3 regions of the Streptomyces sp. NPDC015127 genome follow, and region 3 is predicted to be linked to each of the others. Evidence: riboswitches for the same ligand, from Rfam matches in the RefSeq annotation. Region 3 holds a riboswitch; each other region holds the start of a gene.

Region 1 (5,619 bases), on a different contig from region 3:
ACAACGCGGACCGCGACCCGGGACAACGCCCGCCGCGGCCCCCGGAGCGGCGTGCCCCACGAGCGGGGGAACAACGCCGACCACCGGCCGGGAACTTCGCCAGGTGTCAGCACGCTTGCATACAGTGGCAGGTCTGGCAGCACATCCAGCATCGCGATCGAAGGGACGTACATGCCCATGGGTCACACGGCCACAGCTCAGGCCGACTCCGGCGGCCTGACAGCGACCGAGCACCGCCTGGCCAACGGCCTGCGCGTCGTGCTCTCGGAGGACCACCTGACCCCGGTCGCGGCGGTCTGCCTCTGGTACGACGTCGGCTCCCGCCACGAGGTCAAGGGCCGTACAGGACTCGCCCACCTCTTCGAGCACCTCATGTTCCAGGGCTCGGCCCAGGTGAAGGGGAACGGCCACTTCGAGCTCGTCCAGGGCGCCGGAGGCTCGCTGAACGGCACGACCAGCTTCGAGCGGACCAACTATTTCGAGACCATGCCCGCCCACCAGCTGGAGCTGGCGCTCTGGCTGGAGGCCGACCGCATGGGCTCGCTGCTCGCCGCGCTCGACGACGAGTCGATGGAGAACCAGCGCGACGTCGTCAAGAACGAGCGCCGCCAGCGCTACGACAACGTGCCGTACGGCACGGCGTTCGAGAAGCTGACCGCCCTCGCCTACCCCGAGGGCCACCCGTACCACCACACGCCCATCGGCTCGATGGCGGACCTCGACGCGGCGACCCTCGAGGACGCCCGCGCCTTCTTCCGCACGTACTACGCGCCGAACAACGCGGTGCTGTCGGTCGTCGGCGACATCGACCCGCAGCAGACGCTCGCGTGGATCGAGAAGTACTTCGGCTCCATCCCGTCGCACGACGGCAAGCAGCCCCCGCGCGACGGCTCCCTGCCGGACGTCATCGGCGAGCAGCTTCGCGAGGAGATCGTCGAAGAGGTGCCCGCGCGCGCCCTGATGGCCGCCTACCGCCTCCCGCACGACGGCACCCGCGAGTGCGACGCCGCCGACCTTGCGCTCACCGTCCTCGGCGGAGGCGAGTCGTCGCGGCTGCACAACCGCCTGGTGCGCCGCGACCAGACGGCGGTTGCCGCCGGGTTCGGGCTGCTGCGCCTGGCCGGTGCTCCGTCGCTCGGCTGGCTGGACGTCAAGACGTCCGGAGGTGTCGAGGTCCCGCAGATCGAGGCCGCGGTCGACGAGGAGCTCGCGCGGTTCGCCGCCGAGGGACCGACGCCCGAGGAGATGGAGCGCGCCCAGGCCCAACTGGAGCGCGAGTGGCTCGACCGGCTCGGCACCGTGGCCGGCCGCGCGGACGAACTGTGCCGTTACGCCGTGCTGTTCGGCGACCCGCAGCTGGCGCTGACCGCCGTGCAGCGCGTCCTCGACGTCACCGCAGAGGAGGTGAAGGCGGTCGCCGAGGCGAGGCTGCACCCGCGGAACAGGGCCGTGCTGGTCTACGAGCCCGTCTCCGCCGACGACACCGAGGAGGGCGGCGAGAGCGGCGAGTCCGCGGCCGCCGGAGAGAACGACGAGCACAAGGGGGCGGACCAGTGAGCGACGCTGCCGTGACCATGGACTTCCACCCGCAGCCCACCGCCGGCACCGCCCGGCCCTGGGCCTTCCCCGCCCCCGAGCGCGGCACCCTGGACAACGGGCTGACGGTGCTGCGCTGCGACCGCCCCGGCCAGAAGGTCGTCGCCGTGGAGATCCTCCTCGGCGCCCCCCTGGAGGCGGAGCCCGAGGGACTCGACGGCGTCGCCACGATCATGGCCCGCGCCCTGTCGGAGGGCACCGACAAGCACAGCGCCGAGGAATTCGCCGCCGAGCTGGAGCGCTGCGGCGCCACGCTCGACTCGCTCGCCGACCACCCCGGTGTCCGTGTCTCCCTGGAGGTCCCCGCCTCCCGGCTGCCCAAGGCGCTCGGCCTGCTCGCCGACGCGCTGCGCGCCCCCGCCTTCGCGGCGGGCGAGGTCGACCGGCTGGTGCGCAACCGCCTGGACGAGATCCCGCACGAGATGGCCAACCCGGCCCGCCGTGCGGCCAAGCAGCTCTCCAAGGAGCTGTTCCCCTCCCCCCTGCGCGTGTCCCGGCCGCGTCAGGGCACCGAGGAGACGGTGGCGAGGATCGACTCCGCGGCCGTACGGGCCTTCTACGAGGAGCACGTCCGGCCCGCCACGTCGACCGTCGTGGTCGTGGGCGACCTGTCCGGGATCGACGTGGACGCCGTCCTCGCCGACACCCTCGGGGCCTGGACGGGCGACAAGGCGGCCACCCGGCCCGTGCCGGCGATCACCGCCGACGACACCGGCCGGGTGTTCATCGTCGACCGCCCGGGCGCCGTGCAGACGCAGCTGCTCATCGGCCGCACCGGCCCCGACCGCCACGACAGTGTCTGGCCCGCCCAGGTGCTCGGCACGTACTGCCTCGGCGGCACGCTGACCTCCCGGCTCGACCGCGTCCTGCGGGAGGAGAAGGGCTACACGTACGGCGTACGTGCCTTCGGCCAGGTGCTGTTGTCCGCCCCGGACGGCTCGGGGGCCTCGATGCTGGCCATCAGCGGCTCCGTGGACACGCCCAACACCGGCCCCGCGCTGGAGGACCTGTGGAAGGTGCTGCGAACGCTGGCGGCGGAGGGACTCACCGACGCCGAGCGTGACGTGGCCGTGCAGAACCTGGTCGGCGTGGCACCGCTGAAGTACGAGACGGCAGCGTCGGTGGCGGCCACGCTCGCGGACCAGGTCGAGCAGCACCTCCCGGACGACTACCAGGCGCAGTTGTACGCCCGCCTGGCCGCGACGGGCACCGTGGAGGCGACCGCGGCGGTGGTCAGCGCGTTCCCCGTGGACCGTCTGGTCACGGTGCTGGTCGGCGACGCGGCGCAGATCGAGGCTCCGGTCAGGGCACTGGGCATCGGTGAAGTGACTGTCGTCACGGGCTGATCGAATGCCGCGTATCGGGTGAACCCGGCGCGGAACGAGTGCGATGCGCGCAAGATGCGCTCAAACGGAACCCCGGCTTCAAGCTGTTTGCCGGGGTTCCGTGCTATGTCCGGTTTGTTGGAGAGGTTGCCCGTCTGCCCTGTGGCATGCGCTACAAAACAGGCTGTCCGTTTGGTGATCGGCAGATGAAATGCCTAGCGTCGGTCCGGCTGTCCGCCTGGATCACGTCGCACCCGCGGCATCGGACAGTCATCGCCGAGTCCCCTTCAGGCGCGAGCCCGGGGAGCCGGGGACCCAGTCCCCTGGGGTGAATCGGACGCCTTCGCCCGCGCGGAGGGGCCCGTAGGAGACCTTCCTGCTCCGAACCCGTCAGCTAACCCGGTAGGCGAGAAGGAAGGAAAGGACCAGCCTCTTCATGGCGTTCACCCGTGCCACCGGGAAGCACCGTGCCCCGAGCCGCCTGACGCGCAGGAGCCGGAACATCGCCGGCGTCGCGACTCTGGCCACCACCGGCGTCGTCGGAAGCCTCGCCTCCCCGGCGTTCGCCGCCGAGGCCGCGCCTTCGGTCGAGGACACCGGCCTGACGCAGATCGTCTCCATGGGGTCCATCGCCGACGAGATAGCCGACCAGGCCGCAGCCCAGAGGCAGGAGGCAGCCGAGGCCGCCGCCAAGGCCCGGGCGAAGGCGAAGGCCGAGGCCGAGGCGAAGCGCAAGGCCGAGGCACGCGCCAAGGAGGCCCGCGAGGCCAAGGAGCGCGCCGCCCGCGAGGCCGAGCGCCGCCGTCTGAATACCTTCCGGCTGCCCATCGCCGGCTCCTACGTGACCACCGGTTACCAGGCCGGCGGGTCCCTGTGGTCCTCCGGCAGCCACTCCGGCGTCGACTTCCGCGCCGCGTCCGGCACGTCGGTCGTGGCCGTGGGCGCCGGTACCGTCGTCGAGGCCGGCTGGGGCGGCGCGTACGGCAACAACATCGTGCTCCGCATGAACGACGGCACGTACACCCAGTACGGCCACCTGTCGTCGATCAGCGTGTCGGTCGGCCAGCGGGTCATGCCCGGCCAGCAGATCGGCCTCTCCGGCTCGACCGGCAACTCGACCGGCCCCCACCTCCACTTCGAGGCCCGGACCTCGCCGGAGTACGGCTCCGACATGAACCCGGTCGCGTATCTGCGCGCCCGCGGCGTCAGCGTCTGACGCGAGCCGTCTGACCCGAGCCGACCCGAGCCGCTCGCGAAGACCCCCGGTGTGCCACCGGGGGTCTTCGCCTTTCCCGGGACCCCTCCCGGCGCCCCTGACCGCCTCGCCGCTCTCTCGGATCCACGGGCATTGCGCATCCGGTGGCCCGGCCGCACCCAGGTCTCCGGCAGGTCCTCGCCGATCGCATGACGCATTTTTCGGCCAAAAGATATCCATGGATTCCGGTCGGCCATCGGAAAATGCCGTGGACTGGAATAGAGTCACCGGACACGAGTCAATCGGCTGCGTTTCGCGCGGATCAAGGCGGAGGTTCGGACATGCGCATTCCCGCGCACTCTGTATGCACGGCGATCCGCGACGACATCGTCTCCGGCGTATTCGAGCGCGGCAGCCGGCTCACCGAGGAGAACCTCGCACGCCGCTACGGGGTCTCCCGCGTCCCCGTGCGCGAGGCCCTGCGGACCCTGGAGTCGGAGGGCTTCGTCGTCACCCGGCGCCACGCCGGCGCGCATGTCGCCGAGCCGACCGAGCAGGAGGCGGCCGACCTGCTCGAGATCCGGATGCTGCTGGAGCCGCTCGGCGCCGCACGTGCCGCCCAGCGGCGCACCGATGCCCATCTGAAGGTGCTGCGCGGCCTGGTGAGGCTCGGTCAGGAGCGGGCGCGCCGCGGTCAGGGCGAGGATCTGCGGTCCCTGGGCGCCTGGTTCCACGAGACGCTCGCGCAGGCCTCCGGCAGCCCGGGGCTGACCGCCCTGCTGACCCAGCTGCGGCACAAGATCGCCTGGATGTACGCCGTCGAACAGCCGGCCGTGCCCGCCGAGTCCTGGGCCGAGCACGGCGCGATCGTGGACGCGGTGGCGCGCGGCGACGTGGAACGCGCGCGGGCGCTGACGGCCCTCCATGTGGAAAGGGCGGCGGCCGTGCACCGGCTGCGGCGTCCGGAGCGGGTGAGGACTTCGCAACATTCCGTAAACATCGCGAGCGTCCGCAATTAACAATCGAGCCGTATATAAGAAGAGTTTATTCGAAGGCCCTGTTTCCGGAGGCCCTTTCTCGGCCCTGCCCGAATTCATTTCTCCCGGGTGGCGTGGGCACGGAAAAGCCGCGGGTTCCTTGAATGCGGAACGCCGCGGCTCTGCCGTGGTTCTCGGGTGAGCCGGCCGGACGGGCCGGGTTGCCGACACCCGTCCGGACGGTCAGACCGTCTCGGGCAGCTCGTCCAGGCCCTCGGCCACGAGCTTGGCCAGGCGGTCGAGCGCGACGTCGGCGCCATCCGCGTCGGAAGCGAGAACGATCTCCTCGCCGCCCTGCGCGCCGAGGCCGAGCACGGCCAGCATCGAGGCGGCGTTGACGGGGTTGCCGTCGGCCTTCGCGATCGTCACCGGAACGCCGGCGGCCGTCGCGGCACGAACGAAGATGGAAGCGGGGCGGGCGTGAAGGCCCTCGGCCCAGCCGACATTGACGCGACGCTCAGCCATG
Region 2 (5,619 bases), on a different contig from region 3:
GCGCTGATGCGGTGACCGCCGTCGGCGCGGCGGCACCGGCGCTCTTGACCGGGCTGGAGGGCGCGGCCTAGCGTGCGGTGGAAAGCGCTTGCTGAACGCCGCACGCACCGTCTCGCCGCGTGGTGAACACCGCCGCCCCGTCCCCAGGAGGCCGAGTTGAACCCTCCCGGTACAGCCACCGCGTACGACGGTCTCCCCGGCGGGATCGGCGTGTCCCGCCTGCGCGTGTACGACTGGCCGACGGCGGACGGGCTGCGGGGCGGAACGCCGCATCTGCACCTGACCTGTTCGGAGGGGTACGCCGTGACCGGAGGGCGCGGCGCGGTGCAGACTCTGACCGCCTCCGGGTTCGAGGAGACGCCGCTCGCCCCCGGCGCCCTGGTCTGGTTCACCCCCGGCACGATCCACCGGCTGGTCAACGACGGCGACCTGACCATCGTCGTCCTGATGCAGAACTGCGGGCTGCCGGAGGCCGGCGACGCGGTGCTCACCCTGCCGCCGCGCTACCTGGCCGACCCGGCCCTCTACCGGGAGACCGTGGCCCTGCCCGCGACCGGCTCCGAGGAACAGCTCGCCGGGGCCGCCCGACGCCGCCGTGACCTGGCGATCGAGGGCTTCACCGCGCTGCGGTCAGCGGCCGACGCCGGGGACGCCCGGCCGCTGGCCGCGTTCCACCGCGCGGCGGCCGCGCTGGTGCGCCCGCTCACGGAGCGCTGGCGTGAGCGGTGGCTGACGGGCGCCGCGGCCGCGTCGGCCGCCACCGGCGCGCAGCTCGCGCGTCTGGAAAGTGGTGACGCCGCGTACTTGGCGGACGCCACCGTACGGGCGGAACGGCCCACGGCCCACGGCCGTTTCGGCATGTGCGGCCGCCTGGACGTGTACGACGCACGACCCGCATGAGCGCGGCCGGCGGGGGCGGGGCCGGCGGAGTCGGCCGTACGCGCGGGCGTCCCGTGCCGCGGGCGTGTCCGGGAGGGCGCGCAGTCCGGTGAGGCTGTTGCGCGCACGAGCAGGGTGAGCGATTGAAGTGCTCTCCCGGCTGAAGCCGGGAGATTCCCTCCTACCTTGCGGTGGTGGGCTTGACGCGCTTCGCACGCCTGACGACTGCCCTGGTGTTGCCAGTCGATGGCCCGGCGCTTGGCTTTCGCGCGGAGTCCAGCGATCTGGTCATAGGTGGCCCGCAGCCGCCCGTGCGTTCTGCGGGTTTGCGGAAGGTCTTGCGGGCGCGGCGGTCCAGTTCCAGCGGCGCGCCGCGACGGCGAGGGGGACGCCCGGCGTCCCGCCCGCTGGGCTCGCCTGTTCGAGCAGGTACGGAGCGGACGGGCCGACGGGGCCGGACAGTCACTGGGCGGCGGGAGCGGACGGGGCGGCGAGGAAGCAGTGCAGTGAGGTCTTCATCGCCGCGACGAACGCCTCGCGGGTCGCGTCGTCGACCAGGTTCAGGGACAGGTACGGATTGAGGTCCTCGAGTTCGACGAGCAGCAGGCCGAAGTCACGGGTGCGGCAGGCGTCGACGCGCTGGATGCCGTGGTCGACCGTGTTCCAGGCGATGAAGCGCCGGGCGAAGTCGAGGTCGGCCGCGGTGGGTTCGTACGGCGCCAGGTCCCAGCGGCGGGCGGGGTCGGGGGCGTGGAGGGCGTACTGGAAGGCGTCGTCGACGAAGTAGAAGGAGACCTCGTAGAGGAAGTCGATGCGCGGTTGTATCAGCACGTCGCCACGCGCGAGCTGAGCGAGCCGGCCGCGGTCCGCGAAGTGGAGGCCGATGGAGTCGGCGCCTGCCTTGGGCTTGACCGCGTACTCGTCGGCGGCAGGGAGCAGGCCGAGGTCGTCGAGCCGGTCGACGGTGGGGATGACCGGGTAGCCGGCCTTCGTGAGGTCGAGCAGGTACTGCTTGCCGGCCATGTCGCCGCGGGCGGTCAGGGGGTTGTAGACCCGGGTGCCGCGCTCGGCCGCCCGCGCGCGGAAGGCGTCGTACGCGTCCTGGTAGTGCAGGACGGGCCCGCTGTTGCGGACCACGACGCCGTCGAAGCCGTCCATCAGTGCGGCCGCGTCCGCCGGATGGGCGAGGGCGATGGTGAACTCCTCACGCAGCCGCGAGGACAGGTGGATGTCCTCGTCGCAGTACCGCCGGCCCTTGGCCTGGTAGGCAAGGTCGGTGACGTACAGCAGGCGGGACCTGGCGGACACGGGGCGGCTCCTGTGATCGGTTGACCGCAAAACTACTCGGTCCGGTCACAGGCGGTGCAGCCGGACCTCGGTCAGCAGGCCGTCCGCCACCTGCGCGGTCATGTACGTGTGATGCGGCTGGCGCCTGCGGTCGGTCGGGGAGCCGGGGTTGAGGAGCCGCAGGCCGCCGGGGGCCGTGGTGTCCCAGGGGATGTGGCTGTGGCCGAAGACCAGCACGGCGAGGTCGGGGAAGCGGTCGGCGCACCGCTGCTCGCGCCCGCGGGACGGGCCGGTCTCGTGCACGACTCCGAACCGGAGGCCGCCGAGCTCCGCCCGGGCCACCTCCGGGAGCCGGGCGCGCAGTTCGGGGCCGTCGTTGTTGCCGTACACGGCGAGGAGGCGGGCGGAGCGTTCCTGGAGGAGGTCGAGGGTCGCGGTGTCGACCCAGTCGCCGGCGTGGATCACCACGTCGGCCTCCTCGACACGGGCCATCACCTCATCGGGCAGGCGGCGGGCACGGAGGGGCACATGGGTGTCGGAGATCAGCAGCAGTCGCATGCCTGCCACCTTCCCGCTGCGGCGCCCGGCGGGCACACGGCCGCGCCGGGCGCCGCACTGACGTGACGTCAGAATGGGCGCCCGGCGCGATTCCATCTGCAATCGAAGCCGCGAATTCGGGGCTACGGTCAGTACGGACCGTTCACATTGTCGATCGAGCCGTACCTGGCGGCGGCGTAGTTGCACGCGGCGGTGATGTTCGCGACCGGGTCGTAGCTGTCGAAGGGCGTGCCGGGCACGTGGTAGGCCCGGAAGGTGGGGTCGATCACCTGGAGAAGGCCCTTGGACGGCGTGCCGTTGACCGCGTTGATGTCCCAGTTGTTGATCGCCAGCGGATTTCCGGAGGACTCGCGCATGATGTTGCGGTGGATTCCCTCGTAGGTGCCGGGAATTCCGTGCTTGGCCATGACGTCGAGCGATTCCTTGATCCAGCCGTCGAGATCGTTGGAATACGCCTTGGCCTTGGCGGGCTTCGCGGCCGGGGTCTTCTTCGCCGGGGCGGTGCGGGCCTCGGAGCGGTCGGCGCGGCCGGTGTCCGCGGTGCGGTCCGCGGGCTTGGCCTTGGCGCCGATGGTCAGCTTCAGGCCGGGGCGGATCAGCGACGGGTCGGCGCCGATGTTCCGGCGGTTGTCGTTGTAGAGCTTCTTCCAGCCGCCGCTGACGGACTGCTCCTCGGCGATCTTGGCCAGGGAGTCACCCGCTACGACGGTGTACGTGGCGGGGGCCTTCTTCGCCGGGGCGGGCGCCGTGACGGCGGCCTTCGCGATCGCGGGCTGCGCGGCGGAGGCGGTGGTCGCGCCGATCACCGGCAGGGCGAGCGCGGCGCCGCCCGTGCCCGCGGCGACGAAGCCGCGGGTGAGTCGGCTGGACTTGGGACGGCGGTGCTTACCCTTTGCAGGCATGACGCATTTCCTCTCCGTCGCCTGCGAGGTGAGCTGTCGGGTTCGGGCTGGAGATGCCCGGTCGCATGGTCGGTGCGACTTCACCCCGAGCCGTTCCGGATTTCCGGATCGGCGGCTTACCTGGGTCCCCCGCTCCTGCCGAACGTGAGTGCGTGTGGTCGGATTCCGGACGGCGGCAGGATTCGGCGGTCCATCCGGATTGCGGTGACCGTAAGCGAGAGCGGCCCGACGGAACAAGCCCTGAATTCACAACCGCAATGCGGAACCGGGGAAAAGGGGCAGGAACGACCTTCCTCGCCTTCTGTCGGGAACTCAACTTTCCCTCCGCACAAGGAGGGTGCGGACGCGCTCGCCGCTGTCGTGGTTCCACCGCGTGACCGATGTCACGGAACCGAGAACAAGAAAGACGAGTCGCCCGAGTCGCACGTAAACGGACATTAAGGAATGGAGGAGGGCGGCCCCGGAGAGGAAAAGCTCACAACTCATCGGGTGCTAATAGTCCGTTTTATTCTTTATGTAATGGCATCGTCCGCTTCGGGTACTCGTCCGCGGTGGCCGGGGGCGCGGCTCTCCGCCCGTACGCGGTCGCCCGCCGCCACCGACATCACGCGGGAGGACACGATGCGCGCACTGACATGGCAGGGCCGGCGAGACGTCCGGATCGAGACCGTCCCCGATCCCCGCATCACCGAGCCGAAGGATGTGATCGTCCGGGTGACGTCCACCGGCATCTGCGGTTCTGATCTGCACCTGTACGAGGTACTGGGCCCCTATCTCGATCCCGGCGACATCCTCGGCCACGAGCCCATGGGCATCGTCGAGGAGACCGGACCGGAGGTGACCGCTCTCTCGGCCGGCGACCGCGTCGTCGTCCCGTTCAACGTCTCGTGCGGCGAGTGCTTCATGTGCGACCAGGGACTCCACTCGCAGTGCGAGACGACCCAGGTACGGGACCGGGGCACCGGAGCGTCGCTGTTCGGCTACACGAAGCTGTACGGACAGGTGCCCGGCGGACAGGCCGAGTACCTGCGGGTGCCCTTCGGCGACACGCTGCCGGTCAAGGTGCCCGAGGGACCGCCCGACGAGCGCTTCGTCTACCTCTCGGACGTGCTGCCGACGGCCTGGCAGGCCGTGGAGTACGCAGACGTCCCGCCCGGCGGCTCGCTGACCGTCCTGGGCCTCGGGCCGATCGGCGACATGGCGTGCCGCGTCGCACTGCACCGGGGCGCCGGACTCGTCATCGGCGTCGACCTCGTCCCCGCGCGCCTGGTCCGGGCGCAGGCGCGGGGAGTGACGGTCCTCGACCTGCGCGAGCACGACGAGGTCGCCGACGCGGTCCGCGACCTGACGAACGGCCGCGGCTCGGACGCGGTGATCGACGCCGTGGGCATGGAGGCCCACGGCGCCCCGGTCGCCAAGGCGGGACAGTGGGCGACCGGCCTGCTGCCAGGGCGCGTGGCCCGGCGCGTCATGGAGCATGTCGGCGTGGACCGGCTGGAGGCGTTCTACACGGCCATCGACGCGGTACGGCGCGGCGGCACGATCTCGCTGGCCGGGGTCTACGGCGGCATGGCGGATCCCGTGCCGATGCTCACCCTGTTCGACAAGCAGATCCAGCTCCGCATGGGGCAGGCCAACGTCCGGCGGTGGGTGGACGACATCCTTCCGCTGCTGACGGACGCCGATCCGCTCGGCGTCGAGGGCTTCGCCACGCACACCATGCCGCTGGAGAAGGGACCCGAGGCGTACGCGACCTTCCAGGCCAAGGGTGATGGCATGGTCAAGACGCTGCTGAAGCCGTAGCGCCCGGAGGTGCGCAGCGCGCTGCGGCCGCGGCGCGCCCCGGCCGTCCGCGGCGCGGCGGAGCCGGAGCGCCCTCGCCGTCCGCGGCGCGCTGAACCCGTAGCGCCCGGCTGTCCGCGGCGCGCGGGAGCCGCAGCACCGTCGCTGTTGCCGGCGCGCGCTGAAGCTTCAGCCCCCTCGCTGCCCGCAG
Region 3 (5,619 bases):
CAGCAACCCCTCATTCCCAGCGCCCCGCCGGTGACGAGCACCGTGGCGCCCGGAGTGACGCTGACCTCGATGGCGTTCGGCAAGCAGGACGCCAACGACCGGTGGACCGTTCACGTCTATCTGCCGGCCACCCCCGACGGCCCGCTCGCGTCAGCCGCTACGGCGCTCGGTCCCCGGACCACCGCCTACCGCGTGGCCGCGGCTCTGCGCGAGAAGGGGTTCAAGCCCCGCGTCGAGGAGGTCACCTCACCGGCGTACGCGGACCGCCTCCCCGGCACGCTCGGCTGGACCGTCCGCATCGGCCGTTACGCGGACGCCGCCGACGCGACCGCGGTGCTGGCCCGGGTCAAGGCGGCCGGATTCGCCGGCGGCACGCGCTACACGGCACAGGACGGCACCGACGCCCGCGCCCCGCAGAAGGTCCACGTGCTCCGGCTGGACTTCCGTACCTTCGACGGCACGGTGGGCACGGACTTCGGGCCCGCGCTCAACGGGACCGAGAAGCTGACCGACCTCATCGCCTCGACGGGCGCGATCGCCGGCGTCAACGGCCAGTGGTTCTACAACAGCGCCCCCGGTGGCCTGTACGTGAAGGACGGCAGGCTGCTCGGCTCCGCGACCCAGGGACGGGCCGGCGTGAAGCTGAGCCAGGGCGGGCGGTCCGTCGATGTGGACACGTTCACGGCGCACGTGACGCTCCGGGCCGGCGGGGAGACCGTCGAGGTCGACGGGGTCAACCGCGCGCCCGGTGACGTCTGGAACTGCGGCGGCGTCGGCGGCGACCTGCCGACCGAGAAGCCGCAGCACGACCTGAAGTGCACGGACAGCAGCGAGTTGGTGCGGTTCACCCCGGAGTGGGGCAGGCCCCCGGCGGGCGCGGGCGCGGAGGCCGTGCTCGACGCGAACGGCCGCGTCACCGCGGTGAACGCCTCGCGCGGCGCCCGCGTGCCCGCCGGAGGGTCGACCGTCCAGGCCATCGGCGAGAGCGCCGACTGGCTGCTGGAGCACGCCGCGGTCGGCGCGACACTGACCTTCACCGAGCGGGTGCAGGACAGCAGGGGCCGCACGGTGGAGCTCACCCCCGACACGACGATCCTCCAGGTCGGCCCGACCCTGGTCAGGGACGGGCAGGTGTCGGTCAACGCCCAGCAGGACGGCATCATCCGCGAGGGCACGGACCAGACCTTCACGTACAACTGGACCCTGCGCAGCAACCCGCGCTCGATGATCGGCGTGGACGACCGGGGACGGCTGCTGCTCGTCGTCGTCGACGGTCGGCAGGCGGGTTACAGCGAGGGGCTGGGGATCGCGGACGCCGCACGGCTGATGCGGCAGCTCGGTGCGCGTGAGGCGATGAACCTCGACGGCGGGGGTTCCAGCGTCATGGCCACGGCGCGGTCGGGGATCGTCAACCGGCCTTCGGACGCGGCGGGTCAGCGTTCGCTCGGCAACGTGCTGCTCGTGCACCCGCGACCGACCTCCTGATCACGGCAGCGCCCGCCGGCCCGTCGGGCGGGCAGGGCCTCGGCGCCTCGACCGGGCTGAACCGGTCGGGGCGCTCTGTCGTCCCGGGACGCGGCCGCCGACGGGAGGGGCGCTGACGGGACGGGCCCTGACCTGACCGAACGGCGCCGATGCGGCCGGATCGGAGGCCGGCCCGGAAAGTGGTGTGGATCTTGCTCCGGATGGCGTAAGGTTGTGTTCACCGACGCGGGGTGGAGCAGCTCGGTAGCTCGCTGGGCTCATAACCCAGAGGTCGCAGGTTCAAATCCTGTCCCCGCTACTGAAGACGGCGGCCCGGCAATCGATCATCTCGATTGTCGGGCCGCCGTCGTTTCCGGCGCTGCTGACCTGGGGATTCGTCCGGCCGGACGTGGCAAGTCGCCGCCCGTGGCACGGGCGCGCAGCATGGGAGGTGCGCGGCACCGGTCCGTGGGCCGTGGGCGGAGCGGCAGGGAGACACCAGTGGGGCGAGAACTGGGCAGGAGCTACGTCGCGCCGTGGTTCGTCCGTCTTCTGCCCGCCGCGATGATCGCCGGCGGGGTGATCTTCGATCTGCTGACGCCGGCCCGCTTCACCGCGGTGCCGCTCTTCGCCGCGGCCCCGCTCATCGCGGCGCCGATCGTCAGCTGGGTCATGACGCTCCTGATCGGTATCACCGCCGTGGTGGCCACGAGCGGTCTGCACGTCTACAACAACACCATCGCCCAGATCACCGCCGTCACCGAGACGAGCACGGTGCTCACCGTGGCGGGCTTCGCGCTGCTGATCAACGGGGTCGTGACGCGCGGCAGTGCGCGGCTCGCCTCGGCGCGGGTGATCGCCGAGGCCGCGCAGCGCGCCGTGCTGCCCACCCCTGCGGACCGGATCGCCGGTCTGCACGTCGCCGCGCGGTACGAGGCGGCGCAGGCGGACGCGTTCATCGGCGGCGACCTCTTCGCCGTGCAGGACACCCCGCACGGGGTGCGGCTGATCGTCGGGGACGTGCGCGGCAAGGGCATGGAGGCGGTGGAGGCCGTCGCCGTGCTGATCGGTGCGTTCCGGGAGGCGGCCGAGCAGGAGAGCTCGCTCGAGGGCGTGGCGCTGCGGCTTGAGCGGGCGTTGAAGCGCGAGGGCATGCGGCGTGAGGGGCTGGACGCCATCGAGGGGTTCACCACCGCCGTGCTCGGCGAGATCCCGCCCTGCGACGGGACGGGGCACGGGACCGTACGGCTGGTGAACCGCGGCCACCCGAACCCGCTGGAGCTGCACGCCGACGGCGGTCTGGACGTGCTGGAGCCGTCCGAGGCCGCGCTGCCGCTGGGGATGGGCGACCTGGGGGTGTGGCCGGACCGCGCGGAGGAGTATCCGCTGCCCGCCGGATCGACGCTGCTGTTCTACACGGACGGCCTGTCCGAGGCGCGCGACACCCGGGGCGTCTTCTACGACCCGGGCGAACGGCTCCGGGGCAGCATCTTCCCCGGTCCCGAGGCCCTGCTCGACGCGCTGGTCGACGATGTGCGCCGGTACACCGGCGGGGCGTCCACGGACGACATGGCGCTGCTCGCGGTCGGCCGGCCGGGGGAAGGGCAGCCGGAACGGCGCCGGACGGTGCCGGTCGTGTCCGCCGCCGACGCGGCCCGGGCGCACGGCCGGCGCGGGGTCGCGGGCGCCGGGGCCCGGGCGCGGGGCGCGCGGCGCTGGGACGGCGGCAGGCGCCCGGACGGCGAGCGGCGGACTCGGGGGCACGGCCGGCCGGGATGAGCGGCGACGGCGACATGCGTACGGTGTGTAGTCGCAAGGTGCCCCTGTGCATAACATTTGACACAACGTCAGAAACCATGGGTGACCTGAGGGGTGATCAAGTCGCCCGATTCCGCCTGCTTCTGTCCCGGTAAGTCCTGGCCGCAGTCGTTAACGATCAGTCGGAACAGCTTGGAATCCGGCCCCGGCTTCTATTAACGTTCGATAACGCAGCGCGGTCGTCCCAGCCGTCGCAAGAGACGGCACCGTGCGCACGCGCCGAATTCCGCAAGGGAACCGGGGAACCACCTCTTGGGGTGAATCGGGCATCTCCTGCCGCTCAGTTCGCGGCCGAAGACGCCCGTAGGAGACCTTCCTGCTCCGAACCCGTCAGCTAACCCGGTAGGCGAGAAGGAAGGAAAGGAGTACGCCTTCGTGGCGTCCAACATGCCTGCCCCCGAGGCCCCGTTCGCGCCCGCCCCCTTCGGCGGCGACGCCGCGGAGCAGACGTGGGAGGAGTGGAATCCCACCGAGGAATCCATCCGCCCGGTGCGCGGCCGGCACCGCGTCGTCAAGCAGCGCGGCGGTCTCGCCCGCAGCTCCACCGTCCTCGGCGTCGGCGTCATCGCCGCGGTCGGCGCCGGTGGCATAGCGACCGCCCAGGACAAGCCGGCGGTCTCCATCTCCCTCCCGGACTCGATCGCGGACAACCTCCCCGACGCCAAGTCGCTTCCGGGTGTGGGCTCCCTCCTCTCCGACGACGACGGCTCCGACGGCTCCGACGCGCTTGCGGCACCGCTGACCGCGATGACCGCCGTCGCCGACGACGGCGCGGGCACCGGCGGGCAGACCCTCGGCGCGGGCGAGGCCCTGCGCGCCCGCATCCTCCAGCAGGTCGAGCAGCAGCGGGCCGAGGCGGACGCCGAGGCGAAGGCCGCTGCCGAGAAGCTGGCCGCCGAGCAGGCCGCCGCCGCGGCAGAGAAGCAGCAGAGCGCGGCCGAGGCCAAGGCGGCCGAGGAGAAGCGCAAGGCCGAGGAGGCTGCGCGGGCCAAGGAGGAGGCGGAGCGCCTCGCCAAGCTCGCCGCGAGCTACGCCCTGCCCACCTCCTCGTACACGATCACCTCCACCTTCGGCGAGTCCGGTTCCATGTGGTCCTCGGGCCGGCACACCGGCCTGGACTTCGCCGCCCCGACGGGCACGCCGGTCAAGGCGGTGCACGGCGGCACGATCAAGTCGGCCGGATGGTCCGGTTCGTACGGCTACCGCATCGTGCTGGAGCTGGAGGACGGCACCGAGGTCTGGTACGCGCACCTGTCGTCGATGACCGCGAGCGCGGGCCAGAAGGTCGGCACCGGCGAGACCATCGGCCGTGTCGGCGCGACCGGCAACGTCACCGGGCCGCACCTGCACATGGAGGTCCACACCCCGGGCGGCTCCGGTCTCGACCCGATGGCCTGGCTGCGGGGCAAGGGCCTCACGATCTGAGCGACGGCGGCAGCCGAAGGCGCGCGGTACGGAGCATCCGTGCCGCGCGTCCCCATGTCTTCGCCGGAGTCTGTGCCCGTATCCGTGCCGGTGTCTGTGTCTGTCCGTGCCGGCCGACGGGGGGCGCGATGGCGGAATAGCCTCCGCCGGATGGGCCGTTGATTCCCGCATGACGTCACTTCGCACCCTTGGCTCGTCCGACCTCGCCGTCTTCCCGCTCGCCCTCGGCGGCAACGTCTTCGGCTGGACCGCCGACAAGGACACCTCGTTCGCCGTGCTCGACGCGTACGCCGCCGCGGGCGGCAACTTCGTCGACACCGCCGACAGCTACTCCTCGTGGGCGCCCGGCAACGAGGGCGGCGAGTCGGAGACCGTGATCGGTGACTGGCTGGCCTCGCGCGGCAACCGCTCCGAGATCGTCGTCGCCACGAAGGTGGGTGCCCACCCGCAGTACAAGGGCCTGTCCGCGACCACGATCAAGGCGGCGGCCGAGGAGTCCCTGCGCCGGCTCCGCACGGATCACATCGACCTCTACTACACGCACTTCGACGACCCGTCCGTCCCCGTCGAGGAGATCGTCACCGCCCTCGACCAGCTGGTGAAGGAGGGCAAGGTCCGCGCGATCGCCGCCTCCAACCTGAGCGCCGAGCGCCTGCAGCAGTCCTTGGACTTCTCCGACCGTGAGGGACTCGCCCGGTACGTGGCCCTGCAGCCGCACTACAACCTCGTCTCCCGGGACACGTACGAGGGCGAACTGCAGGAGGTGGCCGCGCGGGCAGGTCTGGCCGCCGTCCCCTACTACGCGCTCGCGTCCGGCTTCCTCACCGGCAAGTACCGTCCCGGCGCGACCGTCGACAGCGCGCGGGCCCGTGGTGCGGGCGCGCATCTGGAGACGGAGCGCGGCCGGAAGGT

What was found. Region 3 has a riboswitch for cyclic di-AMP ahead of ACF08N_RS13180 (M23 family metallopeptidase). Riboswitches for the same ligand answer to the same signal wherever they lie in the genome.
Region 1: linked by a shared signal. The riboswitch ahead of ACF08N_RS20730 (M23 family metallopeptidase) and the one ahead of ACF08N_RS13180 (M23 family metallopeptidase) in region 3 are both predicted to bind cyclic di-AMP.
Region 2: linked by a shared signal. The riboswitch ahead of ACF08N_RS04400 (transglycosylase SLT domain-containing protein) and the one ahead of ACF08N_RS13180 (M23 family metallopeptidase) in region 3 are both predicted to bind cyclic di-AMP.

What each region holds. Positions count from the first base shown of each region.
Region 1 is NZ_JBIBVE010000010.1:111,365-116,983, forward strand. Features, by position in the region: gene ACF08N_RS20720 (M16 family metallopeptidase) at 178-1,557, shown strand; gene ACF08N_RS20725 (M16 family metallopeptidase) at 1,554-2,942, shown strand; cyclic di-AMP (ydaO/yuaA leader) riboswitch at 3,186-3,344, shown strand; gene ACF08N_RS20730 (M23 family metallopeptidase) at 3,358-4,137, shown strand; gene ACF08N_RS20735 (GntR family transcriptional regulator) at 4,458-5,135, shown strand; gene ACF08N_RS20740 (HPr family phosphocarrier protein) at 5,337-5,618, opposite strand.
Region 2 is NZ_JBIBVE010000002.1:251,762-257,380, reverse strand. Features, by position in the region: gene ACF08N_RS04420 (acetylxylan esterase) at 1-15, shown strand, start outside; gene ACF08N_RS04415 (cupin domain-containing protein) at 157-900, shown strand; gene ACF08N_RS04410 (hypothetical protein) at 1,342-2,187, opposite strand; gene ACF08N_RS04405 (metallophosphoesterase family protein) at 2,233-2,724, opposite strand; gene ACF08N_RS04400 (transglycosylase SLT domain-containing protein) at 2,853-3,626, opposite strand; cyclic di-AMP (ydaO/yuaA leader) riboswitch at 3,632-3,787, opposite strand; gene ACF08N_RS04395 (zinc-dependent alcohol dehydrogenase) at 4,248-5,429, shown strand.
Region 3 is NZ_JBIBVE010000005.1:414,361-419,979, forward strand. Features, by position in the region: gene ACF08N_RS13165 (phosphodiester glycosidase family protein) at 1-1,485, shown strand, start outside; tRNA gene ACF08N_RS13170 (tRNA-Met) at 1,710-1,783, shown strand; gene ACF08N_RS13175 (PP2C family protein-serine/threonine phosphatase) at 1,966-3,243, shown strand; cyclic di-AMP (ydaO/yuaA leader) riboswitch at 3,490-3,646, shown strand; gene ACF08N_RS13180 (M23 family metallopeptidase) at 3,658-4,707, shown strand; gene ACF08N_RS13185 (aldo/keto reductase) at 4,877-5,619, shown strand, end outside.